DNA from 2 places in the Acidovorax sp. GW823-FHT05D11 genome. Region 1 is predicted to be linked to the other one. Evidence: predicted binding sites of a transcription regulator. Region 1 holds the regulator's gene; the other holds the start of a gene.
What was found. Region 1 encodes FNR, which switches genes on or off when oxygen is low (the NO sensors DNR and NnrR bind a similar motif). Its sites were predicted from a motif close to TTGATNNNNATCAA; they were not measured.
Positions count from the first base shown of each region.

Region 2: a site for FNR is predicted at 3,425-3,438, ahead of AC3RCE_RS01960 (hemerythrin domain-containing protein). Genes of this name have one in related genera too.

Region 1 covers NZ_CM179502.1:2,049,715-2,065,532, reverse strand. The annotation lists gene AC3RCE_RS09475 (TonB-dependent receptor domain-containing protein) at 1-419, opposite strand, end outside; cobalamin riboswitch at 504-741, opposite strand; gene AC3RCE_RS09470 (DUF904 domain-containing protein) at 778-1,002, shown strand; gene AC3RCE_RS09465 (cell division protein ZapA) at 999-1,364, shown strand; gene AC3RCE_RS09460 (sulfite exporter TauE/SafE family protein) at 1,745-2,560, shown strand; gene AC3RCE_RS09455 (sensor domain-containing protein) at 2,647-5,094, opposite strand; gene AC3RCE_RS09450 (cyclic di-GMP phosphodiesterase) at 5,091-6,389, opposite strand; gene AC3RCE_RS09445 (sulfite exporter TauE/SafE family protein) at 6,600-7,358, opposite strand; gene hemN (oxygen-independent coproporphyrinogen III oxidase) at 7,364-8,746, opposite strand; gene fnr (fumarate/nitrate reduction transcriptional regulator Fnr) at 8,933-9,655, shown strand; gene AC3RCE_RS09430 (hypothetical protein) at 9,721-10,014, opposite strand; gene AC3RCE_RS09425 (FixH family protein) at 10,066-10,347, opposite strand; gene ccoG (cytochrome c oxidase accessory protein CcoG) at 10,420-11,865, opposite strand; gene ccoP (cytochrome-c oxidase, cbb3-type subunit III) at 11,954-12,874, opposite strand; gene AC3RCE_RS09410 (cbb3-type cytochrome oxidase subunit 3) at 12,899-13,036, opposite strand; gene ccoO (cytochrome-c oxidase, cbb3-type subunit II) at 13,049-13,681, opposite strand; gene ccoN (cytochrome-c oxidase, cbb3-type subunit I) at 13,699-15,138, opposite strand; gene ccoS (cbb3-type cytochrome oxidase assembly protein CcoS) at 15,203-15,340, opposite strand; gene AC3RCE_RS09390 (heavy metal translocating P-type ATPase) at 15,340-15,818, opposite strand, start outside.
Region 2 covers NZ_CM179502.1:412,173-427,990, reverse strand. The annotation lists gene creC (two-component system sensor histidine kinase CreC) at 1-377, shown strand, start outside; gene AC3RCE_RS01975 (phosphopantetheine adenylyltransferase) at 374-754, opposite strand; gene creD (cell envelope integrity protein CreD) at 927-2,369, shown strand; gene AC3RCE_RS01965 (hypothetical protein) at 2,366-2,689, shown strand; gene AC3RCE_RS01960 (hemerythrin domain-containing protein) at 2,830-3,357, opposite strand; gene AC3RCE_RS01955 (hypothetical protein) at 3,528-4,109, opposite strand; gene AC3RCE_RS01950 (CsbD family protein) at 4,179-4,397, opposite strand; gene AC3RCE_RS01945 (DUF1800 domain-containing protein) at 4,758-6,632, shown strand; gene AC3RCE_RS01940 (DUF1501 domain-containing protein) at 6,668-8,107, shown strand; gene AC3RCE_RS01935 (NAD(P)/FAD-dependent oxidoreductase) at 8,140-9,516, shown strand; gene AC3RCE_RS01930 (ABC-type transport auxiliary lipoprotein family protein) at 9,636-10,343, opposite strand; gene AC3RCE_RS01925 (MlaD family protein) at 10,353-11,318, opposite strand; gene AC3RCE_RS01920 (ABC transporter ATP-binding protein) at 11,318-12,178, opposite strand; gene AC3RCE_RS01915 (MlaE family ABC transporter permease) at 12,398-13,525, opposite strand; gene AC3RCE_RS01910 (GMC family oxidoreductase) at 13,801-15,480, shown strand; gene AC3RCE_RS01905 (antibiotic biosynthesis monooxygenase family protein) at 15,501-15,818, shown strand, end outside.

The DNA.
Region 1 (15,818 bases):
CCGCCGGTGGATTGGGAATCGATGCGCACGCCGTCGATGTACACGGCCGTGAAGCGCGACTCAGCGCCGCGCAGGAACACGCCCGTGGTCGTGCCGGGGCCGCCGTTGCGCGAGAACTCGATGCCGGGGACACGGGCGAGCACGTCGGCCAGGCCGGTGGCGCCACTGGTTTCGATGGTCTCGCGATCCAGGACGGTCACATCGGCCACCAGGTCGGACAAGGGCTGGGGCGTGCGCGTGGCGGTGACCACGGTTTCGGTCAGCGAGGGCGCGCGCAGGTTCTGCGCCAGCAGCACGGGGCCGCCGGCATCGGCCTGCTGGGCCTGCACGGAGCAGGCGCCCACAACGGCCAGCGTCACCAGCGCGGGACGCAGGCACAGCGGCGCAGCAAGGCGCGCACGAGAGGTACGGATTTTCATGGGGAACATCGTCAACAAACAAAACCCGCGCCGGCCTCCCCGCCAGCAAATGGGTGATACGGCTGCGCGCACCCTGATCGGGCGCGTGCAACCACCGTGTTGGCCGGTATCCGGGCTGGCGGAACACCCTTCAAAGCCTTCCCAGGGGCTTGTTCAAGGCACCCAGTGGCATGTGTATGAAGGGGGAATCGGAACGATTCGTCCGCTGACCGTTGCGGGGGCAGCGCAGGCTGGGCGCACCATGGTTGGCGGCACCTCCCTGCTTCCCGTTGAACTGCGGCATGTGAACCACACCGCGAGCACCAACAACGGGATTTTACGACCGTTTACAACCGCCAACCCTACAATCGACAGCTGTATGGCAACACCGTCCACCACCGACCAGATCGCCGAGCGCGTCGAACGCCTGCTGCTGAGGCACGCGGAACTGCAACGCACCAACGCGCTGCTCGCCGATCAGGTGGCCGCCCTCGCGCAGGAGCGGGATTCGCTCAAATCGCGCCTGAGCGCGGCCCGCGCCCGGGTTGACGCGCTGCTGGAGCGGCTGCCCGCGGCGGCCCCTGTCACGAAAGAATCCGAATGAAGCAAATCGAGGTGCAGATCCTGCAGCAAAGCTACCTGCTGACCTGCCCCGAGGGGCATGAAAGCCGCTTGCTGGATGCCGTTGAACGCGTCGACACGGCCATGACCCGCATCCGCGACGCCGGCAAGGTGCGCGCCCGTGAACGCATCGCGGTGCTGGCCGCGCTGAACCTGGCTTTCGAGATTGCGGACCGCGAGGCGGCCGACCTGGCGGCGGGCGCGGCTGCCAAGTCCTCCCCGCCGCCTGCGGCACAGCCCGGAGCACAGGCCGCCTTGCCCCTGCCCGAGCGGGACGAGGACCACCTCAAGGTCCTGGTCCAGCGGCTCGACGAGGCATTGGGCGAGGACGGGCGCCTGCTCTGACGCGGCGCCCCCCGGCACCTCTGAACCCGGCGCGCCGCCCTGCGGTCTTTACATGTCCTGGCGCCGGCGTCGGACTCCGCCAGCGCCTACAATCAGGCTGTCTGCGATGCTGTCGGGCTTTATATTTCCTTGAACCAATGCTCAACGAGCTCGGGCTTGGTACATTGCCCGGTGAGCGTGATCATCTCGCGTCAGATGAACCCAACGCTTGGCTGCCCTCGCCCACCTGAACCCCCGGTTCAGGATGAGAGTCCGGTGGCAATCGCAGACACCTTCTTCCTTCCCCATGCCGCTGTCGCCGCCGCCTCACCTTCCCGCTGAACGGCCGACCGGGCGCCCCTCCCCGCCCGCTCTTCCCTCCCCTTCTCCCTTTTTGCCCCATGCTGGATCCTCTCCTGATCGTTGAACTCGGTGTACTGGGCCTGGCAACCGGCTTTCTGGCCGGCCTGCTCGGCATCGGCGGCGGCATGCTGCTGGTGCCGTTCATGACGTACATCCTGGGTGCCCAGAAGGTGGCACCGGACCTCGCGGTGAAGATGGCCATCGCGACCTCCATGGCGACGATCATGTTCACCTCGATCTCCAGCGTGCGCGCGCACCACCAGCGTGGCGCAGTGCGCTGGGACATCGTCAAGCGCCTGGCGCCCGGCATCGTGCTCGGTGGATTCATCGCCAGCCTGGGCGTGTTCGCGCTCCTCAAGGGCTCGTTCCTGGCGATCTTCTTCGCGCTGTTCGTGAGTTTTTCGGCCTCTCAGATGTTCCTGGACAAGAAGCCCGCCCCCTCGCGCCAGATGCCTGCCGGCGCGGGGCAGGTGGCGGCGGGCGGCGTGATCGGGTTCCTGTCGGGGCTGGTGGGTGCCGGCGGCGGCTTCGTGAGCGTGCCGTTCATGACGTGGTGCAACGTGCCCATCCACAATGCCGTGGCCACCAGCGCCGCGCTCGGCTTTCCCATCGCCCTCGCCAACGTGGTGGGCTACGTGATTGGCGGCCAGAACGTGAGCGGATTGCCCCCGGCATCGCTGGGCTACATCTGGCTTCCCGCCCTGGCGGTGATCGCGACCTGCAGCGTGCTCACCGCGCCCCTGGGCGCCAGGGCGGCGCACAGCCTGCCGGTCAAGCAACTCAAGCGCGTGTTCGCATCCCTGCTCTTCGGCCTGGCGGCCTACATGCTCTGGAAGGGCATCGCGGCCTCCTGATCCTGAGGCTCTGCCGTGGGGTCACGGCGCAAGGGCAGCGGAGATGGTGGCCAAGGCGGTGGTGCGAAGCCCTTGGCCTCGCGCGCCTAGGTCTGGACGGAATTGCGCCGGCCCTGCGCCTTCAAGGGCAGCGGCTTGCCCAGCAGGGCACGAAACTCGTGGGCAGGAAGCCCGGGCGCGCACAGAAAACCCTGGTAGTGGTCACATTGCATCTGAAGCAGCACCGCCTGCTGGGTTTCGGTTTCCACGCCCTCCGCCACCACCTCCACATGCATGGCGCGCCCCATGCTGATGATCGCGCTCACGATGGCCCGGTCGCCATCGTCGTCGGGCAGCCCGCGCACGAACGACTGGTCGATCTTGAGCTTGTGGATCGGCAGCTTCTTCAGGTACGCCAGGCTGGAATAGCCCGTGCCGAAATCATCGATGGCGAGGCCAATGCCCAGGCCGGCCAGCACGCGCAGGCGCTGCTCCATCTCCTGCGCATCCTGCAGCAGGATGGTTTCGGTCAGCTCCAGCTCCAGCAGCGTGGGCGGCAGCTGGTGCACCGCCAGCAGGCGCGTGATCCGGTCCACGAAATCGGGCTGGCGAAACTCCAGCGCGGACACGTTCACCGAGATCATGATGGGCATGCCGCTGTGCATCCACACCGCCGCCTCGCGCACGGCCTGCTCCATGACCCAGGCACCCAGCGTGACGATGTAGCCGGACTCCTCCGCGAGGGGGATGAACTGCCCGGGCGAGACCGCGCCGAATTCAGGGTCGGTCCAGCGGATCAGGGCCTCGGCGCCCGTGATGCGCCCCGTGGCCATGTTGACCTGCGGCTGGTAGTGCACCGCCATGCGGTCCAGCCCCAGCGCCTGGCGCATCGCATGCTCCATCTGCATGCGCGACAGCAGGTTGGCGTTCATTTGCGGCTGGTAGAAGCCATAGCTGCCCCGGCCGCGCTCCTTGACGCGGTACATGGCGGTATCGGCCTGCTTGATGAGGTCGTCCAGCGTGGCCCCGTCCTGCGGGTACAGCGCCATGCCGATGCTGCACTGGATGGAGAAACCCATGCCGTCGAGCATGAAGGGCTTGAGCATGTCGTCCAGGATGCGGCGCGCTACGCTCTCGGCCACCACGGCATCCCCACCGTGCAGATAGATGACGAACTCATCCCCGCCCAGCCGGCACAGCATGTCCGTCTGGCGCAGGCAGGCCTGCAATCGCTCGGCCACCAGCTGCAGCACCCGGTCGCCAAAGGGATGGCCCAGCGAGTCATTGATGATCTTGAAACGGTCGAGGTCCAGGAACAGGATCGCGAAACCGGTGTCGCTCTGGCGGGCGCCCTGGATGGCCGTGTCCACCCGCTGCGACAGAAGCAGCCGGTTGGGCAGCCCTGTGAGCACATCGCTGTACGCCAGCTCTTCGATGCGCTTCTGGGCCGCATGCTGCAGCGTCAGGTCGCGCATGAAGCCGATGCTCTGCACCAGCCGCCCCTCGTCGTCGCGCAACGCCACCCACGACAGCTGCACCGCGCAATAGGTCCCGTTGTCCCGGGGAAGCCACAGTTCGCCTTCCCAGAAGCCTTCGCTGGACCAACCTTGCAGCACCTGTTCCATGAACGCCGCATCGGGGCCGCCGCCAAAGAGGGAGGCCGCCGTGTTGCCCTCGAACGACTTGGCCGACGGGCCCACGAGGCGCTCGCATCCCGGGTTCATGCGCAGGACCCGGTGCTGGCTGTCGGCGATGAAGATCGCGTCCAGGCTGGATTCGAACACCCTGGCGGCAAGGCGCAGGCTGGCTTGTATCTCGGTCTGCCGGGTGATGTCCCGGAACGAGTACACACGCCCCACCGGCCGCCCCTGGCTGAACTGGGGGACCGTGCGCAGCTCCAGCACCGCGCCGTTGCGCAGCACCAGGATGTCGGTGCTCTCCTGCATCGGCTCGCGCGCAATCGCGGCCAGGCGCTCCGAATAGGCCGCCGCATCGTTCACCTGCGTGGCCATGTGGGCATACACCGCCCCGTCGTCACGCTCAAGGAGCAGGTCGCGCGGAATGTTCCACAGCTGTGCAAGGCGCTGATTGAACGCCCGCACCCGGCCATCAAGGCTGCAGACGAGCATGCCGTCGGCCGCGGAGTCCAGGGTTGCGCGCAGTTCGGACAGCAGGGTTTCCAGTTCGCGCTCGGTGGCCTCCTGGGCACTGCGGTCCAGCATGGTCAGCATGTACACCGTATCGCCGCCCGCCGCCCCCCAGGGCACGCGGCTTACCTGCCGGTCCACGGGCACCAGCGTGCCATCCGCACGCAGAAGACGGGTGTGGGAATGGATGCCGCCCGCCACCACCTCGGCCGGCTCCCCCCAGAACGCCTGGTCCTGCGGCGTGGTGGCCAGGCCAAGCACCGATGCACCGACCATGGCGGACACGGGGGTCCCTACCAGCCGCTGCGCGGCGGCATTCGCGTGCAGGATGAGCAGGCTGGCCTCATCGACAAGCCAGACGGCTTCCTGCAGCGCGTCAAGCCAGCCGTGGGATTGCGAAACCCTCACGAACCTGCCTCTTCATTGCCGGGACTGACCGCACGCTCGAAAAAGTAACAGATGCGCTGACGGGGAGAGAGATAGCCCAGCGCATCGCGCGGCAGCTGCGCGGGCTTGAGGCTGCGCCGGATGCCCAGCTCGGGCACCGTTTCCAGGTCCAGGATCGGTGCTTCGTCCTTGGGCACACGGGAATCGTGCACGATGACCTTGGGCCGCAGGGGCCGCGACGAGTTGACCGAGGCAACGATCGCATAGCGGTCATTGACCAACTGGACAATGGAGCCCGGCGGGTACACCCCCATCATGCGGATGAATGCCCCCAGAACCACGGAATCGAAGCGCGCCTTGAGCTGCGCGAAGATGACGGACAACGCCTCGTGGGGCGTGAGCGCATCCACGCCGTTGGCCGGGTTGCACATGCGGTCGTACCGGTTGACCAGCGCCAGCACCTGCCCCGCCCGTCCCAGGTCAGGCCCCGACAGCCGCAGGGGGAACCCGCTGCCGTCGGCCATTTCGTGATGCCGCGCAATGGCCGTCAGCACCGCTTCGGGCAGCCCCATGCGCGTGGCGAATGCCACGGACTCGCCCACGTGGGACTCGTAGCGCGTTCGCTCCATGGGGATCATCGAGGGTGTGGGCTGGCGCAGGTTCGGCGGCAGCTTGAGCTTGCCCAGGTCATGGATCAGGGCCGCGATGCCGAGATCATGCAGCTCGGAGCTCTTCATGCCCAGGGCACGGCCCAGCAGCAGGGAGATCACCATCACGTTGATGGGGTGCAGGGCATTGCGCTCGCCAACGCCCTCCGACAGCAACCGGATGACGGAGTCACCGTTCTCGAGGAGTTCCGACACGCAGCCAGCCACCAGCGCATCGCCCTTGGTGCGGGCCTGGTCCGGGTGCTCGGACGCAACGCGTTCGAGTGCCTGGTACTGCCGGGTGGCCTCTCCGAACCGCTGGTTGCAGGCCGCCAAGGTGCGGTTCTGCGCCTCCAGCAATTCGCGCCGGCGCTGCGCCTCCGGGTCCACGGTGGCCGTGGCGCCGGGGGCATCCGGTCCCTGGGCCGAGGGCACCGTCATCTCCGGCACGCTCCAGGCGGCCGGAACCAGCTCTCTTTGCTCCGGATCGCTTTTCTTGGGGACGTATCGCACCTCGGTGAGCCCCAGTTCCCGCAACGTCGCGATCTGGTCCGCCGATGCCACCCGGAAACTGCTCACCGGGAACGGATGGTGCATCCAGCCCACATCGAGCTGGATGTACATGCCGACGCGCAGTTGGCTGATATCGATGAGGATGGAGGAGTTCACTTCGGGGCGCGCGAAACATGGAGACGTGAATGCCACCAATAGTTACACAGATTATCGCCAGTTCGAAGGCCTTGTCGAAGGAGCCCACCCGCGCCGCGGCGGCACGGCAACACTTGCCTGCCCGAAGGCGCGGGGCGGGGCAATCCCCCTCATGGGGATGTGGGTTACCGAGACCGCCGCGCCCTCAGGCCGCCGCGGCGCGAATGCACGCTAGCGGCACCACAGCGAGGGTTTGTAGACGAGGTCCATCCACAGTGCCCAGCTTGCCACCGCGCAGAGCAGGCCACCGGCGGCGCGCGTCCCCCAGTCCGCGCGCACGGTGTTGAGCCGGGCCCGCAACCGCGTCCAGGCCCAGGGCCCGCCGACCAGCCAGACGCCGCTGCCAATGCCAAAAAGCGCCATGGACAATGCGCCCTCCAGGGGCCCTCCGCTCAAGGCAGCCACCAGCAGCGCCGAATACAGCAAGCCACAGGGCATCAGCGCCCAGAGAAACCCCGCGGCAAGAATGCCCCCCGGTGCACGGACCAGAGGCCTCACGCGCTCCCACACGCCACGGCCCGCCTGCTCCACCCAGAGCGGCTGCCGCGCCTGGACCATCAGCATCAGCCCCCACGCCATCACCGCGACGTGCATCAAGGTCCACGCCGGGCGCAGTGCCATGGTCTGCTGAGTGAGCCACGCCAGGCTGTCCATGGCCAGGGCGGCCAGCCCGCCCGCCAGCGCATATCCCGTCAGGCGGCCCGCATGAAAGGCCACGGCCCGCCGGGCCACGCCACCGCGCGGTGCCCACCGCACCGCCTGCACCTTCGGGGGAGCCCCCTCCGCCGGCGCCCCGGCGCCCGGGGCGGATGCGCAGCCCGCGCTCCCCTGCCCCACCACGGCGCCACAAGGTGCCGAGCACATGGCCAGGCAATGGGACCCGCCAACGAGCCCCATCAACAAGGCAGTCGAGGCAACCGTTGCAAGCATGGGATTCAGATGATGCGTGAAAAACGCGCGCGGTTGCGGTCTGCCTGCAGATATCGGTCGAAAACCATGGCGATGCCGCGCACGAAGAACCAGCCCATGGCCGTGACCTCGACACCGTCGGGCCTCACCTTGACCAGCCCCTGCTCGGCCATGGTGTCGAGTTGCGCCAGTTCGGCGGAGAAATAGTGCCGAAAATCGAGAAGCCAGGCCTGTTCCATGGGCTCGAACAGCAGTTCTCCCTGGCACATCAAGGACATGATGACGGCGCGGCGCACGAGGTCGTCCCGCGTCAGGGCCAAGCCACGCACCACGGGCAGACGCCCCTGGTTCAGCAGGTCGTAGTACTCATCCAGGGTCTTGGCGTTCTGGCTGTAGGTGGCGCCGACCCTGCCAATGGCCGACACGCCCAGGCCGATCAGGTCGCAGTCGGGCTGGGTGCTGTAGCCCTGGAAGTTACGGTGCAGGCGGCCCTGCCGCTTGGCGACGGCCAGCGAGTCCTCCGGCAGCGCGAAGTGGTCCATCCCCACATACACATAGCCGGCGCCCATGAACGCGTCGAGCGAACGGGAGAGCATCGACACCTTGCCGGAGGCTGCGGGCAGTTCGGCGGAGAGGATGCGGCGCTGGGGCTTGAACCGCTCCGGCAGGTGGGCATAGGCATACAGCGCAATGCGATCAGGCCGCAACTGAACCACCTGCGCCAGCGTACGGTCGAACGACTCCGGCGTCTGGCGCGGCAACCCGTAGATCAGGTCCACATTGATCGATTCGAAGCCGAGCGAGCGCGCGGATTCCACCAGCGAAAACACCTGTTCGGCGGGCTGGATGCGGTGCACCGCCTTCTGGACCTCGGGGTCAAAATCCTGCACGCCAAAACTCAGCCGGTTGAATCCAAGCTCCGCGAGCACGGCAAGCCGGTCGGCATTGACGGTACGGGGGTCCACCTCGATCGAGTACTCCCCGCCCGGCGCCAGGGTGAAGCTGCGCTGGAGCATCGCCATGAGTTCCCGCAAGCCATCGTCCGACAGGAAGGTGGGAGTGCCGCCGCCCAGGTGCAGCTGGCTCACCACCTGGCCCGTGCCGCAGTGCGCCGTGTGCAGATCGATCTCGCGGCTGAGATAGCGCAGATAGACTTCAGCCCGGTCGTGGTGCTTGGTGATGATCTTGTTGCAGGCGCAGTAGTAGCACAGCGACTCGCAAAAGGGGATGTGCACATACAGGGACAAGGGCAGCGCCTTGGTCAGGGTGCCCATGCGGCGCTGCTCGAGGGCGAGGGCGTAGTCCTCCTGGCCGAAGGCTTCCACAAACCGGTCGGCCGTCGGATAGGAGGTATAGCGGGGGCCTGGTACGTCAAAACGGCGCAGCAGGTCAGGCGAAACAGCGGTCATGGGGCGAATCCTTGCGTACACCTTGACTGTGCCGTAAGCTGCTCCCCATGTCCTTGACATGAATCAAGTGATGGAGTGGCCGGAACAGCGACAATTTGATGCATGTCAGTCGCCTGCCCGCCCTCCAAGAGACTCCCTCTTCGGCCATCGGGCGGTATGCTCGAAACCTAACTCCGCCCTGTGCCTATGAACCCGCTCACCATCAAAGTCGCCTGTTCCAATTGCAACCTGCGCGAGCTGTGCATGCCGGTGGGCCTGAGCGAAGAGCAACTGCACCGCATCGACGAGGTCGTTGCAGTTCGCCGCAAGGTGAAGCGCGGCGGCACGCTGTTTCGCAATGGTGAGTCGTTCACCTCGCTTTATGCCATCCGCACCGGCTTTTTCAAGACCTGCGTGGCCACCGAGGACGGACGCGACCAAGTCACGGGGTTCCAGATGGCGGGCGAGATCATCGGCCTGGACGGCATCGTGAATGACCACCACACCTGCGATGCGGTGGCCCTGGAAGACGCCGAGGTCTGCGTCATGCCGTTTGACCGCATCGAGGAACTGTCCCGCGAGGTCACCGCGCTGCAGCACCACGTGCACAAGATCATGAGCCGCGAGATCGTGCGCGAACACGGCGTGATGCTGCTGCTGGGCAGCATGCGTGCCGAGGAGCGCCTGGCAGCGTTCCTGCTCAATCTGGTGCAGCGCCTGCACGCCCGCGGATTCTCGCAGTCCGAGCTGGTGCTGCGCATGACGCGCGAGGAGATCGGCAGCTACCTGGGCCTCAAGCTCGAGACCGTGAGCCGCACCTTCTCCAAGTTTGTGGAAGAAGGCATTGTCGAAGTCAAGCAGCGCCATGTCCGCATCCTCGAGACCGACGCGCTCAAGCGCATCGTGAACAACCAGTCCGCCTGCCACTGAGCAAGGCGAGCCAGGTCCGCCCGTCCCGGCAACGCCTTGCCACCGGAGCCCGGCCGGTGCGCTGTTCAAGGGCAGGATGATGTCTTTCGGCAATCATCAGGGCGCTCGCCTTCGGGCACGGGGCAGCGGTTGAGTTCAAAGGGCGACATTGCCAGCAGCGTGGTCAACGCGCTGGAGGCCATGGTGATGGCCCAGAACGCAAAGAACGCGAGCGTGTAGACGCCCTGGCGCGACAGGGCCAGCGGCTGCCCGAACCAATGCAGGTCCTGCGGGTCCACCATCGCAAAAACCAGCATCTCCATCGCGCCCGCCATCAGAAAGGCGGGCCATGCAATCCACATCAGGCGTTGCGTCCACATCGGGGTTGTCTCCTGGTAAGGCCGCGCAGACCCGCTGCTCGGCCAGGGGTTTCAGCGTGGCTGGTCCTGAACCGGTGTCGCCGCGTGGTTGCGGCCCTTCATAGCCGGGGCCAGGCTCTTCTCCGGAGCCTCCAGCGTCTTGTTGATTTCGATGCCCTGGCGGTAGTAGTCCTCGGCGACCACGGGGTCTGGCCGCGAAATCGCCAGCCACAGCGTGACAAAGCCCGCCACGATGACGATGGCAGGGCCGGCGATGATCAGCCAGACGTGGCCGAATTTCCACCAGGGCGCAGCGGTGGCGGGGGCGGAGCCGATGGCTGGATTGGATGGCATGGGTGCTTGCTCCTCAAAAATCTTCTCGGTCATACAACGTCCCCGGGGCCGTGCACCGGGGTGCACGTCGCCTCATCGGGGCACCAGGAATACGGACTTCTCGGTCACATGGGCCGCAGCGCCCACCGCCTGCACATCGAACTGCACGGCATGGGAGCCCGGGGGCGCGGAGCCATACGGTATCTGCAGGCGCACGGCCACCCACCGGGACTCCGCGGGGCCAATGTCCACCTCGGCTTCAGAGGCCACCTCCAGCCCGTCCAGGCCGCGGGCGCCGATGCGGTAGCGCTGGGGGCCTTCGGTGGCGTTCATGATCTGCAGGCGGTAGATATTCTCCAGCTTGCCGCCCGCCACGATGCGCGACAGGGCCGCGCGGTCGCGCACCACATCCACCTTGAGCGGCGTGCGGGTGACCAGGCTGGCCATCATGCCCACGCACAGTGCCACCAGCACGGCGGTGTAGATCAGCACGCGAGGCCGCAGGACGCGCCGCAGGATCTGCGACTGGCTCCAGCGCTGCGCCACGCCGTTCTGCGTGGAAAAGCGGATCAGCCCCCGGGGGTAGTGCATCTTGTCCATCACCGTGTTGCACGCATCCACGCACAGTCCGCAGCCAATGCACTCGTACTGCAGGCCCTTGCGGATATCGATGCCCACGGGACACACCTGCACGCACAGGGTGCAGTCAATGCAGTCACCCAGGCCCTTGGCCTTGTGGTCGATCGTCTTGTTGCGCGGGCCGCGCGGCTCGCCGCGTTCCACGTCATAGCTCACGATCAGGGTGTCCCGGTCGAACATCGCGCTCTGAAAGCGCGCGTAGGGGCACATGTACTTGCACACCTGCTCGCGCATGTAGCCCGCATTGCCATACGTGGCAAAGCCGTAGAACAGCACCCAGAATATCTGCCAGTTGCCCTGCAGCGCCAGCAGTTCCGCGCCGAGCTCACGAATGGGCACGAAATAGCCCACGAACGTGAACCCCGTCCACAGCGCCACGGTGATCCATACCACCTGTTTGAGAAACTTCTTGCGGATCTTCTCGAAGCTCCAGGGCCCGTTGTCCAGCCGCAACCGGGCACTGCGATCGCCTTCGATCTTGTGCTCGATCCACATGAACATTTCGGTGTAGACCGTCTGGGGACAGGCGAAACCGCACCACAGCCGCCCCGCCACGGCCGTGAACAGGAAAAGCGACAGCGCCGAGATGATGAGCAGGCCCGTGAGATAGATGAAGTCCTGCGGATAGAGCACCAGCCCGAAAATATAGAACCGCCGTGCCCCCAGGTCGAACAGCACCATCTGGCGCTGCCCCCACTCGAACCAGGGAAGGCCGTAAAAGACCAGCTGCGTGAGAAACACCATGCCCCAGCGCCAGCGTGCGAACAGGCCACTGATGGAGCGCGGGTAAATCTTCTTCTGCGCTTCGTACAAGGAGACGATCTCGCCCTCGGACGAGGCATCGGATGCAACCGGTGCAATCGGAATGACCTTGCGGGCTGGCCCGCTGGGTGGCTTCATGGTGGTGTCGACCTATTGGCTTGGTGTGTCTTCAGCAATGGGGCAAAAAGCCGGGCGCAGCGCCAGGGGGCGCGCCACCCGGCCCGGATCAGCGCACCGCGGCAGCCTGCTTGCCGTTGGACAGGCCCCATACGTACGCAGACAGCACGCCGATCTGCGCTTCCGTCAACTTGTCGGCCTGGGCCGGCATCTGGTTGACCTTGCCGTTGTTGACCATGGCGGTAATGGCCGCCTCGCCCCAGCCATGCAGCCAGACGTCGTCGGTCAGATTGGGGGCACCCAGCGCCTGGTTGCCCTTGCCGTCCATGCCATGGCAGGCCGCGCATGCCGTGAACTTGGACTTGCCCAGCGAAGCACGCAGCGAATCGTGCGGGCTGCCCGACAGGCTCAGCACATAGTGCGACAGGTTGCGCACGTCTTCGGGCGTGCCCACTGCGGCCGCCATGGGAGGCATGTTGCCCACACGGCCCTTCTCGATCGTTTCACGGATCTTCTCGGGCGCCCCGCCATGGAGCCAGTCACCGTCCGCCAGATTGGGGAAACCCTTGCTGCCGCGCGCGTCGGAACCATGGCACTGAGCGCAGTTGTTCATGAACAGGCGCTCGCCAATGGCCTGGGCCTGCGGGTCCCTGGCCACGTCTTCCGGCTTCATCGAGGCGAAACGGGCATACAGCGGCTCCAGTTCAGCCTTGGCCTTGGCCATCTCGGCTTCGTATTCGCCCTTCTGCGTCCAGTTCAGCTTGCCGGTGAAACTGCCAAGGCCTGGGTAGGCGGCCAGGTAGCCGAAGCCGAAGACGATGGTGATGACGAACAGCCAGACCCACCAACGCGGCAGGGGGTTGTTCATTTCGACCAGGTCCTCGTCCCAGACGTGGCCCGTGGTGTTGTCGGCCGTGGCCATCACCTTCTTGCGGCCTGCCATCCATAGCAGGATGCCGCAGGCGATGATGCCGACCAGGGTCAGCGTGGTCACAAAGACCGACCAGAAATTGCTGGTGAAGTCACTCATGGGGTGTTCTCGTTCTGGTGGGGGTCAATCTTGTTCAAAGGGCAGCCGAGCGGCCTCGTCAAACCGGGCCTTGTTGCGGCCCCGGTAGGCCCAGACCCAGATGCCGACGAAGCAGGCCATCGAGGCCAGCGTGGCGACGATGCGCATGGTGGTGATGTCCATTGCGAACCTCCTTTACTTGAGCGCACGGCCCATGACTTGCAGGTAGGCGACCAGCGCCTCCATCTCGGTCTTGCCCTTGACGTCGGCCGCGGATGCCGCGATCTGCTCGTCCGTGTAGGGCACGCCGACGGTGCGCAGCGCCTTCATGCGCGGCGCAACGCTCGCGGGGTCCACCGCGCTCTTTTCCAGCCAGGGATAGGCGGGCATGTTCGACTCGGGCACCACGTCGCGCGGGTTGTTCAGGTGGATGCGGTGCCACTCATCGCTGTACTTGCCGCCCACGCGGTGCAGGTCGGGTCCGGTGCGCTTGCTGCCCCACTGGAAGGGATGGTCGTACACGAACTCGCCCGCCACCGAGTAGTGGCCGTAGCGCAGCGTCTCGGCGCGGAAGGGGCGGATCATCTGCGAATGGCAGTTGTAGCAGCCCTCGCGGATATAGATGTCGCGGCCCACCAGTTGCATGGCGTTGTAGGGCTCCACACCCTTGACCGCCTCGGTCGTGGACTTCTGGAAGAACAGCGGCACGATCTCCACCAGGCCGCCAATGGCGATCACGAGCAGGATCAGCACGATCATCAGGAAGTTGTTGGTCTCGACTTTCTCGTGGGAGAAGCCGGTCGAAGAAGATGGATTGTTGTTGGACATGGGTTATCTCCTTCGGCTCAGGCGTGCGCCGCATTCACGGCTGGAATGGCAACCTTGACCGAACGGCCCGAGATCGCTGTCACCCACACGTTCCAGGCCATGACCACCATGCCCCCCAGATACAGCAGGCCGCCAGCCACACGGATCACATAGAAGGGGTACGTGGCCTTCACGCTCTCGACGAAGGTGTAGGTGAGCGTGCCATCGGGATTGATGGCGCGCCACATCAGGCCCTGCATCACGCCGGCGATCCACATGGCGGCGATGTACAGGACGATGCCGATGGTGGCCATCCAGAAGTGCAGCTCGATCGCCTTGATGGAGTGCATCTTCTCGCGGCCGAACAGGCGGGGAACCAGGTAGTACAGCGACCCCATCGAGATCAGGCCCACCCAGCCCAGGGCGCCGGAGTGCACGTGACCCACGGTCCAGTCGGTGTAGTGGCTCAGGGCATTGACGGTCTTGATGGACATCATCGGGCCCTCGAAGGTGGACATGCCGTAGAACGACAGCGACACGATCAGGAAGCGCAGGATCGGGTCGTCGCGCAGCTTGTGCCAGGCGCCGGACAGCGTCATCACGCCGTTGATCATCCCGCCCCAGCTGGGGGCCAGCAGAATCAGCGAGAACACCATGCCCACCGATTGCGTCCAGTCGGGCAGCGCGGTGTAGTGCAGGTGGTGGGGACCGGCCCACATGTAGGTGAAGATCAGCGCCCAGAAGTGGACGATGGACAGGCGGTAGCTGTACACGGGACGGCCTGCCTGCTTGGGGATGAAGTAGTACATCATCCCGAGGAAGCCCGCCGTGAGGAAGAAGCCCACGGCATTGTGGCCATACCACCACTGCACCATCGCATCCTGCACGCCCGCATAGGCCGAGTAGCTCTTCATGAAGCCGGCGGGAATCGCTGCGCTGTTGACCACATGCAGCAATGCCACGGCCAGGATGAACGCACCGAAGAACCAGTTGGCCACATAGATGTGCTTGACCTTGCGCACACCGATGGTGCCGAAGAACACGATGGCGTAGGACACCCAGACCAGCGTGATCAGGATGTCGATGGGCCATTCAAGCTCGGCGTACTCCTTGCCGGAGGTGTAGCCCAGCGGCAGGCTGATGGCGGCGGCCACGATGACCAGCTGCCAGCCCCAGAACGTGAACGCCGCCAGCGGCCCGGCGAACAACCGGACCTGGCTGGTGCGCTGCACCACGTAGTAGCTTGTGGCGAACAGCGCGCAGCCGCCAAACGCAAAAATCACCGCGTTGGTGTGCAGGGGGCGCAAGCGCCCGTAGCTGAGCCAGGGTATGCCAAAGTTGAGTTCAGGCCAGGCCAGCTGGGCGGCGATGATGACGCCCACCAGCATGCCAACCACCCCCCATACCACGGCCATGATAGAAAACTGCCGCACCACCGTGTCGTTGTAGTGCGCAGCATTTGTTTTTGGAGAATCCATCGGGCACCTCTTTGTATTGCAGTAAGAGTTTGTTGCAGCCAGCTTTTCAGGGCATTGACACAAGTCAATCGTCTCGGAGAATCCGTTCACCTTCTTGCTCGACGCTCTCGAACTGGCCGTGATGAACCGCCCACCACAGTCCTGCAAGAACCATCAAGACCAGCACCACGGACAGCGGAATCAGCAGGTACAGAATGTCCATCAGGCGGCCTTCAGCGTTGTCTTGGTGATTTCAATGGCCGGAGCACCCTCTGGCGGCAGCGGCGCCGCGCCCGAGGAAGACAACGGCGGAAGATCTCGTGCAAGGCGCGCGGCATTGAGGACCACCAGCAGCGAACTCAGCGCCATTCCCAGCCCGGCGAGCCAGGCGGGCATGAAACCCGCCACGGCCAATGGAACACACAGGGCGTTGTAGCCCGCGGCCCACCACAGGTTCTGGCGCACCACACGCAGGGTGCGCCGCGCCAGCAGCACCGTTTGCGGCACCAGCGCCAGGCTGTCGCCCAGCACGACAAAATCGGCCTGCGCCTGCGCCAGCGGCACGGCGCGGCCAAACGCGAAGGACACATGAGCGCCTGCCAGCACCGGGCCATCGTTCATGCCATCGCCCACCATGGCCACGTGGTGGCCGCCGGCCTGCAGCGCCTGCAACGCGGCCAGCTTGCCCTGGGGCGTGCACT
Region 2 (15,818 bases), 1.6 Mb from region 1:
GCGCGGCTCAGCGCGGCATCACGCTCGCGCTGGCCGGCACGGGAAGCAGCGGCCCCTGGGAAGCCGAACTGGTGACGCTGGCGCTCACCAACCTGCTGGACAACGCCATCGACTTTGCCCCGCAGGGCAGCACCGTGCAGGTGGAGCTGGAAGGCAGCTGCGTGGCCGTGCAGGACAGCGGCCCGGGCGTGCCCGACTACGCGCTGCCGCGCCTGGGCGAGCGCTTCTTCACCACGGCGCGCCCGGGGGGCGAGCGCAGCGGCTCGGGCCTGGGCCTGGCCATCGTGCGGCGCGTCATGGCGCTGCACGGGGGGCAGCTGGTGGTGCGCAACACCGCACCGGGGCTGCGCGCCACGCTGGACTTTGCCGCGGCCTAGCTCCGCTGGCGCAGGTGCACGGCCACCCCCGCCACCAGCAGGGCCAGCGCCACCGCATCCACCCGCACGACCACGGCCAGCGGGGCGCCCAGGCCGCTGCCCCGCTGCAGCCACGCCAGGAGCAGAAAGGACACCACGCTCACCAGCCCCGCCACCAGGGCCAGCCGATGGAGTCCGGGGCGCATGGCGGCATACCCCATGAAGGCGGCCAGCAGCCCGAACAGGACGGCCCGGTGCCGCAGCAGCAGCTCCAGCCCCGCATCCGGCACCGGGGTGCCGTACAGCTGCGCCAGCCTGCCCGCCCCCAGCACCCCCACCACGGGCAGGGCGTGGACCACCGCCACCACCCCCAGAATCACCGCGACCACATGGCGCATGCCAGCCCCTTTGTTGTGAAGCGGTGGTTGTAGGCGCAAGGGGCGCGGCCGTCGATGACCTGGCAGGTCATGGCGGCGCGGCACCAGACTTCACACTGGCCTCACAAACTTCATAGCGCCCTCACACCGGCCCACAACACTGCCTCCACAACATTCACTTGTGGAGGACCTCTTGTTCAAGCACCCCCTGTTCACCAAACTGGCCGCGCTCGCGGCCGTCACCCTGCTGCTGCTCCTTGGCCTGGGCATGATCGACAACGTGGTGCGCGACCGCCAGCGCTACCGCAGCCTCACCGCGCAGAGCGTGGCCGACAGCCTGGCCGGGCCGCAGACGCTGATGGGCCCCATGATCCACAGCGCCTGTGTGGAGACCTGGGACGTGGAAACCGGCAAGGGCGACGAGCGCCGCATGGTGGAGCAGCGCCGCGAGTTCCTGCTCACGGCCATGCCCGAGCAGCTCAAGCTGAGCACGGGCGCGGCGATGGAGGAGCGCGCGCGCGGCCTGCACAAGGTGAACACCTACAACCTCAAGGCCCACGTCACGGCGCAGTGGGGGTCGCTGGCCAGCCTCGAGCCGCAAAGCACCATGAAGAACTCGCGCATGCACTGCGGCGCGCCCATCGCGATGATGGCCGTGGGCGACGCGCGCGGCATCCGCACGGCGCAGCTCACGCTGGCGGACCAGGCCCTGGCCCTCAAGCCCGGCACCTTCCACCCCACCTACAGCCGGGGCCTGCACGCCGTGCTGCCCGAATCGGTGCGCGGCAAGGCCGATGGCCTGACCGCCACGCTGGACCTGGAACTGGTGGGCACCGAGCGCCTGGCCATCGTGCCCCTGGGGGGCAGCACCGAGGTGGTGATGACCAGCAGCTGGCCGCACCCCTCGTTCGCGGGGCGCTTCCTGCCATCGGAGCGGGAAGTCAAGAAGACCGGCTTCTCGGCGCAATGGCGACTGTCGTCGCTGGCCACCACGGCGCAGGCCGATGTCGCCCACGGCAAGCGCATCTGCCTGGGGGGCGCGGACGACGGCGCCCGCGGCGACGACGCGCCCTCCGGCGCCACGCCGGGCGACTGCGCGGACAGCTTCAGCGTGGCCTTCGTCGACCCGGTGAACCCCTACTCCCTCTCCGACCGCGCCACCAAGTACGGCGTGCTGTTCATCGCACTCACCTTCGTGGCCGTGGGCCTGTTTGAGCTGATGAAAAAACTGCGCGTGCACCCCGTGCAGTACCTGCTGGTGGGCAGCGCGCTGTGCAGCTTCTTCCTGCTGCTCGTGAGCCTGTCGGAGCACCTGCCGTTCGGCGCCTCCTACGCCGTGGCGGCGACCGCCTGCGTGCTGCTGCTGGCCTACTACGCCAGCCACATGCTGGGCAGCCTGGCGCGTGGCATTCCCCTGGGGGCCGGCATCGCGCTGCTGTATGGCCTGCTGTACCTGCTGCTGCAGCTGGAGCAGACGGCGCTGGTCGTCGGTGCCATCGCGCTCTTCCTGGTGCTGGCGGCCGTGATGGTGCTCACGCGCAAGGTGAACTGGTACGGGCTGTCGCAAGGCGGCGCGCCAAGCCGCCCCACCCCGCCCGCCGCCCGCCCCACCGCACCCCGCGCGGAGGCCGCATGAGAACGCACACCGCGCCGACAGCCTGGGCGCAGCACCTGGCGGACCCGGCGGCATGCACCGGCGCACCCGTGCCCACGCTGACCCCGGCGGAAGCCGAGCGCGTGCAGCGCCACCGCGATCAGCTGACGGCGGCCCTGCGGGCGCAGGACCGGGCGGCGCTGCTCAGCGCCAAGCAGCACGTGCTGGAAGCTGCCTACCACCCGTGCGGCGCCCCCGATGCGGCCTGCGACCCCACCGACTCCCCCGCCTTGCGCAGGGCGCTGCGCGACCTGTCATGGCGCATGGCGGGCCTGCTGCTGCCGCGCAGCCCGCGGCACTGAGTGCCCGGCGCCGGGTTTTTGATGAAAATAGCCGCCATCGCTTGATTGGCAAGCGCTGGCCGCTATAAAAACAGAAGCACATTACCCACCCCGGCCATTGCGGCTGGCCGGGCCTGGCGCACCGGCAGGTGGGAGAAAGGTCAGGCCACCGCTTCCCGCGGTGCGCAGGCGGCGGCGGGCGATGGAGCCCCGGCGTCCTCCGAGCAGGTCGCACCGCCGCATCCGTGGATCAGCTCGCCCGGCAGCGCCCCGGGGGCGTGCACCACGCCCGAGACGGGGTCGAATCCCACGCGGCGCAAGTGCAGGGCCAGCGCGGCATCCATGCTCTGCGCATGCTGCGGAAACCACAGGGCCAGTTCGCTGGCCATCACGCGCAGCACCGCGAGGTCGCCCTGCTGCGCACGCGCGGTGCCTTCACGCATCACCTGCAGCACCACCCGGTGCTGCATGCTGTGGCAGTTGCCCGATGCGAAGCGCGTGGAGGCCATCCAGGCGTCCTCCTGCGCGAAATGGTGGTCGGTGTGCTCCACCAGCGCCTGCCAGGCAGCCAGCAGGCGCGCGTCGTCCGCGCCATCGACGGCGGCCAGCAGGTCGACGAACTCACGGTGGGTGTCGTCCATCAGGGCCAGGTCCAGGGCCAGGGCGTCGGACCATTCGAGTTGAGCCATGCAAATCCCCTTGTGCACCAGGTCAAAGACAGGGGAGCGAGGTTAGTTTTTCGCGGCGGCCCGCATATTGATGCAGGTCAGGGTTCCGCCCCAAGGCCGCGGCCATCCCATGAAAAAAGCCCCGCACGGGGCGGGGCTCCTGGGTGGGCGCGGGCCGGGGCCCTGCGCGCTCAGCTCTTGCCGTACATGCGCTTCATGTCATCCACGCACTTGGACTTCAGGTCGCCGGACATCGCGTCGCAGCGCTCCTTGGCGGCCTTGTAGGCGGCATCGTTCTTTTCGGCGTTGGCATCCTTGCGGGCCTCGGCCACCGCCGCGTTCTTCTCGGCGGCGTTGTCCGCGGGCTTGGCCTGGGTCTCGGCCACCTTGGCATCTTCCTTGGCCTTCACGCGGGCTGCCTTCGCATCCTTCTCGCACACGTCCTTGTCATTGCCCTTGAGGTCGTCGCACTTTTCCTTGGCGACGCCGTAGGCCGCATCCGCCCGCGCGTCGGCGACCTTGCGGGTGGCCTTGGGGCTGGGCTTGTGCTGCGCGTCGAGCTCGGCCTTGGCCACGTCCTCGGCGCCCTTGGCCTCCTTCACACAGATGTCCTTGGCGTTGCCTTGCAGGCCATCGCACTTTTGCTTGCTGGCCTTGTAGTCGGCGGAAATGCGTTCCTTGCCAGCCTTGTATTCGGCGTCCGTCAGCGCGAAGGCGGAAGTGGCCAGCAGGCCGGCTGCGACAGAAGCCATCAGGGTGCGGGTGAATTTCATGGGTTTCTCCTCGATCGGTAATGGATAGAAATAGGAAGGGAGGGGCCGGGAAACGAAGGGGCCGTGGCCTCAGTCGTTGAAGCGGAAATCGGGGTGGCGGGCCTGCCAGTCGCTGAGCTGCTTCTCGGCCGCGTCGCGGGCGATGCCCTGGCGTTCCTGCAGCTTGCCCAGGAACTGTTCGCGCTTGCCATCGATGACGTCGAAATCGTCATTCGTGAGCTTGCCCCACTGCTCGATCATTTTTCCCTTGAACTGCTTCCAGTTGCCCTTGACGGTGTCTTCATTCATGGCGTGCATCCTCGAAAAGATTTCGCGTCAGCCATCCACCCGGAATGCGTGGAACAGGTGCGTGATGCGATGGGATTGACTCTAGAAATGATTCGCTGCGGGGACCGTAGGCCATGCCACGCAGCACGCGTCAGCACAGGACTACGGCGGCTGAAGGACAGGGCGCGGCGGCGAGGGCGGCGCCCCTCGCCAGCGGCCAACAAAGTGTTGCAATTTGCCATCACTGCTCCACTGTTACGCGCGGCCCCTTCCCAGCAAGCTGTTTCGTTTGGTAACGCTTGTGTTTCCACGCCGCAACGGCATGTGGTGAAGTCCTGAAATGCGCTGGTTTTGAACGCGCACCTTCACCCCCCACGATCCATGCACACCACCTCCGAGGCGCCTCCCGCAACGCAGACTGCGGGCGAGGCACAAGACAGCCCGCGCCACCCCGCGCCGACCGCCGTTTCTTCCCAAGACACGAAGAACCCCCTTCCCCTGCTGGCCGGGCTGGCCGCATCCGCGGCGCTGGCGGCCTGCGGCGGTGGCGGAGGTGGCGGGGAAGAAGGCACGACAGCCAGCCCGGGCGCCGGTTCCGCGCTGCCCGGCGCAACCCACACGGCGCCGCTGACGGACGCGGAGGCCGCGCGCTTCCTGCTGCAGGCCCAGTTCTCCGCCTCCACCGCGGACATCGCCGCCCTGCGCTCCACCACCTACGCCAGCTGGCTGGAGAGCCAGTTCAGCGCCCCCCCGTCGCTGAGCGGCTGGGACTGGCTGAACCAGCGCGGCTACGCCGACGTCAACAAGGACACGGCCTACTACGACAACACCTACCCGGGCGACTACATGATCTGGCACCAGCTCCTGCAGTCCAGCGACGGGGTGCGCAAGCGGGTGGCGCTCGCGCTGTCGGAGATCTGCGTGGTGTCGCTCTCGGGCCTGGACCTGAGCTGGCGCAGCCATGCCCTCGCGTGGTACTGGGACCAGCTGGTGGCCAACGCGTTCGGCAACTACCGCAACCTGCTGCAGGACGTGACGCTCAACGCGGCCATGGGCTACTACCTCAATACGCGCGGCAACCAGAAGGAAAACGCCGCCACCGGCCGCCAGCCCGACGAGAACTACGCGCGCGAGGTGATGCAGCTCATGTCGATCGGCCTGGTGCTGCTCAACCCCGATGGCACGCCCCAGCGCGACAGCGCGGGCAAGCCCATCGACAGCTACACGCAAAGCGACGTGACCAACCTGGCGCGCGTGTTCACCGGCTACGACTACGACCAGTCGCAGAACACGCCGACCACCGTGCCGGGAACCACGCGCGTCGTGCCCGGCACCACCTTCGCGCGCCTGCCGATGGCGCTCACCGAGTCGCGCCATTCCACGCTGGCGGCCTCCTTCCTGGGCACCACCATCCCGGCCGGCACGCCGGGCGCGGCGGCCCTCAAGACGGCGCTGGACACCCTGTTCAACCACCCCAACGTGGGCCCGTTCATCGGCAAGCAGCTCATCCAGCGGCTGGTCACCAGCAACCCCTCGCCCGCCTACGTGGCGCGCGTGACCGCCGCCTTCAACAACAACGGTGCCGGCGTGCGCGGCGACATGCGCGCGGTGGTCCGCGCCATCCTGCTCGACGACGAGGCGCGCGCGCCCGCCGGCCTCGCCCAGCCCGGGTTTGGCAAGCTGCGCGAGCCCATGCTGCGCTTTGTCCAGTGGGGCCGCACCTTCGGGCTGGAGTCGGCCCAGGGCAGCTGGAAGATCGGCAACTTCAGCGACCCGGGCTCGCGGCTGGGGCAAAGCCCGCTGCGCTCGCCCTCGGTGTTCAACTTCTTTCGGCCCGGCTACATCCCGCCGTCCACCGCGCTGGCGGCCAATGGCGCGGTGGCGCCAGAGTTCCAGCTGGTCAACGAAAGCAGCGTGGGCGGCTACCTCAACTTCATGCAGGGCGTGATCCGCAACGGCATCTTCGTGAACGCGCCGGAGCTGCCCCACAACGCCAGCACCGCCAACAACGGCTTCGACCTGAAGGCCAGCTACGCGCAGGAACTGGCGCTGGTCGCCGACGCGGACGCGCTCGTCGCGCGCATCAACCTGCTCATGTGCGCGGGCCAGCTCTCGGCCGGCACCGTCAAGCTCATCACCGATGCGCTCAAGGCCACCAACGTCACCGCGGCCAGCGCGGACAACGTCCGGCGCGACCGCGTGGCGGCCGCCGTCTTCCTGGTCATGGCCTCGGCCGAGTACCTCATCCAGAAATAAGCAACAAGCCCGGACCGCACCCGAGAAGCCACGCCATGCACCTGCTTCAACCCGAACTCCACACCCGCCGCGCGTTCCTGCGCCGCTCCACCCAGCTGGGCCTGGCGGGCACGGCCCTGCCCTTCGCGATGAACCTCGCCGCGATGGGCGAGGCAGCCGCCTTCGCGGCCAACGACTACAAGGCCCTGGTCTGCGTGTTCCTCTATGGCGGCAACGACTACGCCAACACCGTGGTCACCTACGACGACGCCAGCCACGGCCGCTACAGCGCCATCCGCGGCAGCATCGCGCTGCCCAAGGCCTCGCTCACGCCCACGCTGCTCAACCCCTCCACGCCGCTGCCCGACGGGCGCCAATACGCGCTGCACCCCGCCATGACCGGGCTGGCGGGCCTGTTCAACAGCGGCAAGGCCGCCGTGCAGCTGAACGTCGGCCCGCTGGTCGTGCCCCTGACGCGCGCGCAGTACAACAGCCCCGACCGCAAGGCCTACCCCGTCCCGCCCAAGCTGTTCTCGCACAACGACCAGCAGTCGGTGTGGCAGTCGTCCTCGCCCGAGGGCTCCACCGTGGGCTGGGGCGGCAACATCGGCGACCTGGCGCTCTCGTCCAACGGCAACTCGCTGTTCACCTGCATCGCCGTCACCGGCAACGCGGTGTTCCTCTCGGGCGACTCGGCCCTGCAATACCAGGTCAGCACGAACGGCGCCGTGGCCATCAACGGCGTGAAGAACAATGTCTACGGGTCCAGCGCGGTGCGCGGCGCGCTGTCTGCGCTCATCCAGCAGCCCAGCGCGCACACGCTGGAGAACGAGTACACCCGCGTGACCACCCGCGCGGTCACGTCCGAAAGCCAGATCACCGGCGCGCTGGCCGGCACCACGCTGGGCACGCCGTTCCCCGCCAACAATTCGCTGGCCGACCAGCTCAAGATGGTGGCCCGCCTCATCGGCTCGCGCAACGCGCTGGGCAGCAAGCGCCAGGTATTCATGGTGTCGCTGGGCGGGTTCGACCTGCACGACAACCTGATCTCGCAGCAGCCCTTGCTGATGCAGCGCGTGAGCGACGCCCTGACCGCCTTCCACAGCGCCACGGTGGAACTGGGCGTGGCCGACAAGGTGACCGCGTTCACCGCGTCGGACTTCGGCCGCACGCTGAGCTCCAACGGCGACGGCTCGGACCACGGCTGGGGCAGCCACCACCTGGTGGTGGGCGGCGCCGTCAAGGGCAAGGCGTTCTACGGCAGCGCACCGCCCGTGAGCATCACCAACACCGCGGCCCCCGAGGACCAGTGGCACGTGGGCCAGGGCCGCCTGCTGCCCACCACCTCGGTGGACCAGTACGCGGCCACCCTGGCCAGGTGGTTTGGCGTGGCCGACAGCGAAATGGCCGGCGTGCTGCCCAACATCACGCACTTCGGCGCCGCCGCCGGCCGGCCCGACTATCCGGTGGACATGGGGTTCATGGGCCCTCCCTGAAGCGGCGCGGGCGGTGCCCCAATAATGGGGGCATGACCCCAGCCTCCACCCCTTCGTCCCGCCCCCGCGTCGTCATCATCGGCTGCGGCTTCGGCGGCCTGGAAGCCGCCCGGGCGCTGCGCGGCGCGGCCGTGGACATCACCCTGGTCGACAAGACCAACCACCACCTCTTCCAGCCGCTGCTGTACCAGGTGGCCACCGCCGGTCTGTCGGCCCCCGCCATCGCGGCCCCCATCCGCCACCTGTTCCGCCAGCAGCCCAACGCCACCACCTTGCTCGGGGAGGTCACGCGCATCGACGTGGCGGCGCGCACCGTGTATCTGAAGGACGGCCCCCATCCCTCCGCCCCCCTGCCGTACGACCACCTCATCGTCGCGGCCGGCGCCACGCACAGCTACTTCGGCCAGGATGCATGGGCCACGCACGCGCCCGGGCTCAAGACGCTGGACGATGCCTTCGAGATCCGCCGCCGCATCCTGCTGGCCTTCGAGGCCGCCGAGAAGGAGCCCGACCCCGGCCGCCGCGCCGACTGGCTCAACTTCGTGGTCGTGGGCGCCGGGCCCACCGGCGTGGAGATGGCGGGCACCCTGGCCGAGATCGCGCGCCACACGCTGCCGGGCGAATTCCGCCACATCGACCCGGCCAGCGCCAGGATCATCCTGCTCGAAGGCGGCACGCGGGTGCTGCAGGCCATGCCGGAAGCACTGAGCCAGCGCGCCAGGGAGCAGCTGGAAAAACTGGGCGTGGAAGTGCGCCTGCAGGCCCGCGTCACCACCATCGACGGTGACGGCCTGAGGGTTGAATCACCCCCTGACGCTGACTCATCAAGCGCAGTCAGCTATCAAATCAAGAGCAAATGCATCATCTGGGCGGCCGGGGTGGCGGCCTCCCCGCTGGGCCGCCATCTGGCCGAGGCCACCGGCTGCGCGATCGACCGCGCGGGCCGCGTGGTCGTGGCGCCCGACCTCACGCTGCCCGGCCACCCGGAGATCAGCGTGATCGGCGACCTGGCCGCCGCCCAGAGCCACGCGCCCGGCCAGCCTCCCCGGCCGGTGCCCGGCGTCTCGCCCGGCGCCAAGCAGATGGGCCGCGCGGCGGCCGCCAACATCCTGCGCCGCCTGCGCGGCCAGGCCACGCAAGCGTTTCGCTACCGCGACTACGGCAACCTCGCCACCATCGGCCGCAACTCCGCCGTGGTGGACCTCACCTCGCCCGCGGGGCCGGTGCGGTTCTCGGGCTACTTTGCCTGGCTGTTCTGGCTGTTTGCGCACGTGTATTTCCTGATCGGCTTCCGCAACCGGCTGGTGGTGCTGCTCGACTGGGCCTGGGCGTACTGGAGCTTTGCACGGTATGCGCGTGTGGTGACGGGGATCGAGCCGGGCACGGCCCCGCCGCCCCCGCGGTCCTGACGCGGGCCAGGCACCACACCGCGCGGCGAACGCCGCTGCGGCGGGCGGATGACCCGGGGAGCCCGGGAGCGCGCGCACCGCGAGGGCGCACGGGCGGGGACCGGGGTGCCCCCGGCAGCTCAGTTCGTGCGCTGCGTCACCTGTTCCAGCCAGTCCGCCAGCTCCTGGGCGACCTGTGTGGAGGCCTCCGCCAGGGCCTTCACGCCGCCGGCCGCGTCGGCGCTGGGCGCCGGGGTGCGCACGATGAACACACGCTGGCCGCGCAGCGACTCGCCCGCCAGCGTCAGGTCCACCACCGTGGCACGCAGGCGCACCACGCCAGCGCTTTCGGTGGGGCTGGCGAAGAGGTGGCTGAATTCCTCCAGCTCCACGCGCAGCACCGGGGGCAGCCGGCCGCCCTGGCTGGCGTCGCGCGCCTGGGCCGCACCGTCGTCGGCCTTGAGGATGGCGCGCCGCTGGCCCAGCTGCTCGCGCAGCCGCTGCTGCAGCAGCTGGGCGGGGGGCTGGCTCCAGCGGGCCTGGCTGTAGGGGCGCAGCTGCTGGGCGTCGGCATAGCCCAGGCGGTAGAGCACGGCATTGCTGCCCTCGGGCAGGCCGGGCGCCTCCACGTCGGCCAGGGCCAGGGGCTGCAGCGGTGCCCGGCGGTCGGCCGGCGCCGGGGCCACCGGGCCGGGGCCAAAGTCGTACAGCACGGGGCGCGAGGGCGGGCTGGGCAGGGCCGAGCAGCCGGCCAGGCCGATCACCACCACCAGAACCATGCCGCCCAGCAGGCCGCCAGCGCTTTTCGGGAAGGCGCCGGCAGCTATGTTTTTAATAGTACTTTTCATGAACACTCCTCACGGTGCCGCAAAGCCGGGCTCGCCGGGGCCGGGCGGTATGCGGCCGGACCCATAGATGAACAGCTGCGGGTTGTCGGTGACGCCGCCCGCCGTGCGGCCGAGCTGGCGGGCCGCGCGCGACGTGTCGTCGGCGGCGCGGTTCAGGCGCGGCAGCGTGGAGGCGCCGAACTGGTCGGCCGCGCGGGCGAGGGACTGCGTGCCGATGGTGATCTGGTCGATGGGGCCGCCCTCCGCGCCCAGGCGCTGGGTGGTCTTGCTGACGTCGGCGGCCAGGGACGTCACGCTGGCGCCGGCCTGCTGCAGCGACTGCAGCGTCTTGCGCGCGTCGCTGGCCAGCGGCGGCAGCGCTGCCAGGGCCGGGTCCAGCCGCTGCGCGACGGTGGCATCGAGCCGCTGGGTCAGGGTGTTGACGCTGCCCGCGGCCTGGCCGATGTTGGCGAGGGCTTCGGTGAGCTTTTGCTGGTTGGTGTCGCCCAGCAGCTGGTTGATGCGGCGCGTGGCCTCCTCCACCTGCGCCAGGATGGCCGGCGCCTGCTCGGCGAGCTTGCCAAACGGCGAGGGCTTGAGCGGCAGGCGGGGCAGCCCGCTGGGGCCGGGCGGCAGTTCGGGATAGGGCTTGTCGGCGTCGTCCAGCTGCACATGGGCCAGGCCCGTGACGCCCTGGTAGCCCAGCACGGCGAAGGTGGTGGGGCTGATGGGCGCCTGTTCGTTGACGGCGATGCGGATCAGCACGTTGCCGGTGACCTGGGGGTCGAACCCGATGCGCGTGACCTTGCCCACGGCCACGCCCTTGTAGCGGACGGTGGCCTGGGGCTGCAGGCCGCTCACGCCGTCCTTGGTGGACAGCTCGTACTGCTCGTAGTTGGCGTTGTCGCGCGTGAGCCAGATGGCCAGGCCCGCCAGCATGGCGGCCACCACCAGCACGAAGATGCCTGCGGCGAGGGCGTGTGATTTGTTTTCCATCAGGGATGTTCCTTGTCTGGCGGGGAGGCGGCCGGCCGCGCCGCCGCCGGTACCGGGGCCATGGCGCGCTGGCCGCGTTCGCCCATGAAGAAGTGCTCGATGAAGGGGTGCCTGAAATGCGCGACCTCGTGCGGCGGGCCGGTGACGATGACCTTCTTGTCGGCCAGCACGGCCACGCGGGTGCTGAGCGCGAACAGCGTGTCCAGATCGTGCGTGACCATGACCACCGTGAGCCCGAGCGCGGCGCGCAGCTCGCGCAGCAGCGCGCAGAAATCGTCGGAGCTGCTCGGGTCCAGCCCGGCGGTGGGTTCGTCGAGCAGCAGCAGCGGCGGGTCCATGATGAGCGCGCGCGCCAGCGCCACGCGCTTGACCATGCCGCCCGACAGGTCGGCCGGCATGCGGCTGGCGTGCTCGGGCTTGAGGCCCACCATCTGCAGCTTGACCAGCGCGGCATCGCGCACCAGGTCGTCGGGCAGGGTGCCCTGCTCGCGCAGCGCGAAGGCCACGTTGTCGAGCACGTTGAAGGCCGAGAACAGCGCGCCGTGCTGGAACAGCATGCCCACGCGGCTGGCCGCGCCCTCGCGCCCCATCTCGGACGCCGGCCGCCCCAGCACCGTGACCGTGCCGCGCGCCGGCCTGGCCAGCCCCAGGATCTGGCGCAGCAGTACCGTCTTGCCCGTGCCCGAGCCCCCCACCAGCGACAGCATCTCGCCGCGCTGCACGGTGAAGTTCAGGTCCTGGTGCACGGTGAAGGCTTCGTCGCCCTTGCCGAACACCGTCCACAGGCCCTGCACGTCCACGATGGGCGGCTCGCCCGGCGCGACTGCGATGTGCTCGGGCTTGGCGATGCGCTCAGCCATGGCCACGCTCCGGTAGAAACTGGCGCGGCGCAATACCCGTGCCACCGTGGAACTGGCTTTGCCAGGCCACGGGTGGCGTCCCCCCTTGGGGGGAAGACGCGAAGCGGCTCAGGGGGGGCTTCACATGCGGGTGCTGGCGGCGTCCCCCTTCCCGAGCTGCGCAGCAGTTCGGGAGAAGGGGGAAGCGGCGAAGCCGCTCAGGGGGAAGCCACCTCATCTTCATATTCCGATGTTCTTGAAGGCCACCGCGAACAAGGCGTCCACGATGATGACCATGGTGATCGACGTGACCACCGAGGCCGTGGTGCCCTCGCCCAGGCTCTGGGTGTTGGGTTTCACGCGCAGCCCCCAGTGGCAGCCGATGAGCGCGATGAAGGCGCCGAACACCACCGACTTGGCCATGGCGAGCCCCAGGTTGCCCACCTTCACCGCCGCGGGCAGGGCCTGCACGAAATACGCGGGCGAGATGTCCATGGAGATGTCGGCCGCCAGCATGCCCCCGGCCAGCGCGGCCAGCGTGGTCCACACGCTGATGAGCGGCATGGCCAGCGCCAGCGCCAGCGTGCGCGGCATCACCAGCCGGAAGCCGTGCGGTATGCCCATGACGCGCATGGCATCGAGTTCCTCGGTCACGCGCATCACGCCGATCTGCGCGGTGATGGCCGAGCCCGAGCGCCCCGCCACCAGGATGGCCGCCAGCATGGGGCCCAGCTCGCGGATGAGCGAGATGCCCAGGATGTTGACGATGAACGACTCGGCCCCGAACTGGCGCAGCTGCAGGCTCATCAGGTAGGCCAGCACCACGCCGATCAGAAATCCCACCAGCGCCGTGATGGGCAGCGCCGTGGCGCCCATGCGGTACAGGTGGCCCGACACGTCGCGCCACGGCCCCCGGCGCGGCGCGCGCGCCAGGCGGCCCAGGTCGAGCAGCAGCTGCCCCACCATTTCGAGCATGTGCCGCGCATGGCTGAGGCCGTGCAGCACCAGCACGCCCAGATGGTCCGCCTGCTCGGCCAGGCGCCAGGGCTCCCGGGCCGGCGGGGTGGCCGTGGTGAACTCCGCCACGCGCTCCAGCATGTCGCGCTGGCCGTCGGTACAGGCCAGTTGCGCCGGCCAGGCCCGCTGCCAGTGGTTCCACACCAGCTGCGCGCCCACGTGGTCCAGCCACTGCAGCTGCGTCAGGTCCCAGCCCAGCCCGGGCGCGGGGGGGCTGGCGCGCAGCTGCTCGCAGACCGCCTCCCACTGCGACCGTGTGCCCAGTTCGGCCGCGCCCCAGCGCCCATGCAGTTGCGCACTCGCCCCCTGGGGCGTGTCGGCGCGAACAATGCGAGGTGCGTGGTCGGTCATGGACTGGGCGGCGCGGCCGCCAAGAGGGAAAGAGAGGGTGCATGGTAGCGGAGCCACGCACAGGCGGCGCGTAGGATTTACGCCCGCCCGCACGGGCCGCCAAGCACAGGCCGGCCGGGGCCGCGTGAAATTAATATCAAACAGGCCTCCAGCGCTTTGACATCAAGCGCTTCAAGCTACATATTTAGTAGCAATAGGCACTGACCCTCTCGACACGCGTGGTGCCATCCGCACAATGGCCCTCCGTCCCAACCCTTGCACCGCACCGCCTGCCCATGAGCGACCACACCACGTTTGACACCATCATCATCGGCGGAGGCACCGCCGGCGCCCTGCTGTGCAACCGCCTGAGCGCCGACGGCCGCCACCGCGTGCTGCTGATCGAAGCAGGCCGCAAGGACGACTACCACTGGATCCATATCCCCGTCGGCTATCTCTACTGCATCGGCAACCCGCGCACCGACTGGCTCTACAACACCGAGCCCGACGCGGGCCTGAACGGCCGCACCCTGCGCTACCCGCGCGGCAAGACGCTGGGCGGCTGCAGCAGCATCAACGGCATGATCTACATGCGCGGCCAGGCGCGCGACTACGACCAGTGGGCCGAGCTGACCGGCGACGCCAGCTGGCGCTGGGAGAACGCCCTGCCCTACTTCCGCCGCCACGAGGACCACTGGCGCCTGGACCAGCCCGATGGCGTGAATGAAAATTTCAAGCGCCTGCACGGCAACAAGGCCACGGGCAGCTCCGGCGAGTGGCGCGTGGAAAAGCAGCGCCTGCGCTGGGACGTGCTGGACGCCTTCGCCCAGGCCGCGCAGCAGGCCGGCATCCCCGCCACCGACGATTTCAACGGCGGCAGCAACGAGGGCGTGGGCTACTTCGAGGTCAACCAGAAAAGCGGCTGGCGCTGGAACACCGCCAAGGCCTTCCTGCGGCCCACCTGCTACGGCCGCCCCAACTTCGAGATGTGGACCAGCGCGCAGGCCGCCAAGCTCCTCATCGAGACGCAGCCCGACGGCAGCAAGCGCTGCACGGGCGTGTTGGTGTGGGACGGGCATGAGATGGTCACGGCCCGCGCCACGGGCGAGGTCATCCTGAGCGCCGGTGCCGTCAACTCGCCGCAGCTGCTGCAGCTCTCGGGCATCGGCCCCTCCGCGCTGCTGCGCCAGCACGGCATCGACGTGGTGCACGACCTGCCCGGCGTGGGCGCCAACCTGCAGGACCATCTGCAGATCCGCGCGGTGTTCAAGGTGGGCGGCGTGCCCACGCTCAACACCATGGCCAGCTCGCTCTGGGGCAAGGCCAAGATCGGGCTCGAATACGCGACCAAACGCAGCGGCCCCATGAGCATGGCGCCCTCGCAGCTGGGCGCCTTCACGCGCAGCAGCGCCGACCAGCCCTGGCCGAACATCGAGTACCACGTGCAGCCGCTGTCGCTCGACGCGTTTGGCGAGCCGCTGCACAGCTTTCCGGCCTTCACGGCCAGCGTGTGCAACCTCAACCCCACGAGCCGGGGCACGGTGAACATCAAGAACGCCGACTTCAAGGCCGCACCGGCCATCGCGCCCAACTACCTGAGCACCGCCGAAGACCGCCAGGTGGCGGCCGACAGCCTGCGCGTCACGCGCCGCATCGTGGCCCAGCCCGCGCTGGCCAAGTACCGGCCCGAGGAATGGAAGCCCGGCGTGCAGTTCGAGAGCGACGAGGACCTGGCGCGCCTGGCCGGCGACATCGCCACCACCATCTTCCACCCCGTGGGCACGACGAAGATGGGGCGGGATGATGACCCGATGGCCGTGCTGGACTCGCAACTGCGCGTGCGCGGCATTGCGGGCCTGCGGGTGGTGGATGCGGGGGCCATGCCCACCATCACCAGCGGCAACACCAACTCGCCCACCCTGATGCTGGCCGAGAAGGCGGCGGAGTGGATCATCCAGGCGCGGCGCACGGCATAGGCGTGGGTACCATCGCGCCCATGTACTCCTCCACCTTCATCTTCGCCACCAAACAGTTCGACGACGCCTTCCACCGCCTGGACGAGGCGATTGCCACCGCCGCCCGCTCCATCGACGGCTACCTGGGCGAGGAATCGTGGGAGGACACGGGCAAGGGCCTGGTGTCCAACGTGTACTACTGGCAGTCGCTCGAGGCCCTGCAGGCATTGATGCAGCACCCCGCCCACCTGAAGGCCAAGGCGGCGCAAGCGCAGTGGCTCAACGGCTACCAGGTCGTGATTGCGCAGGTGCTGCGCACCTATGGCGACGACAAGCTGGCCGGGCTGCTGCCCACGGCG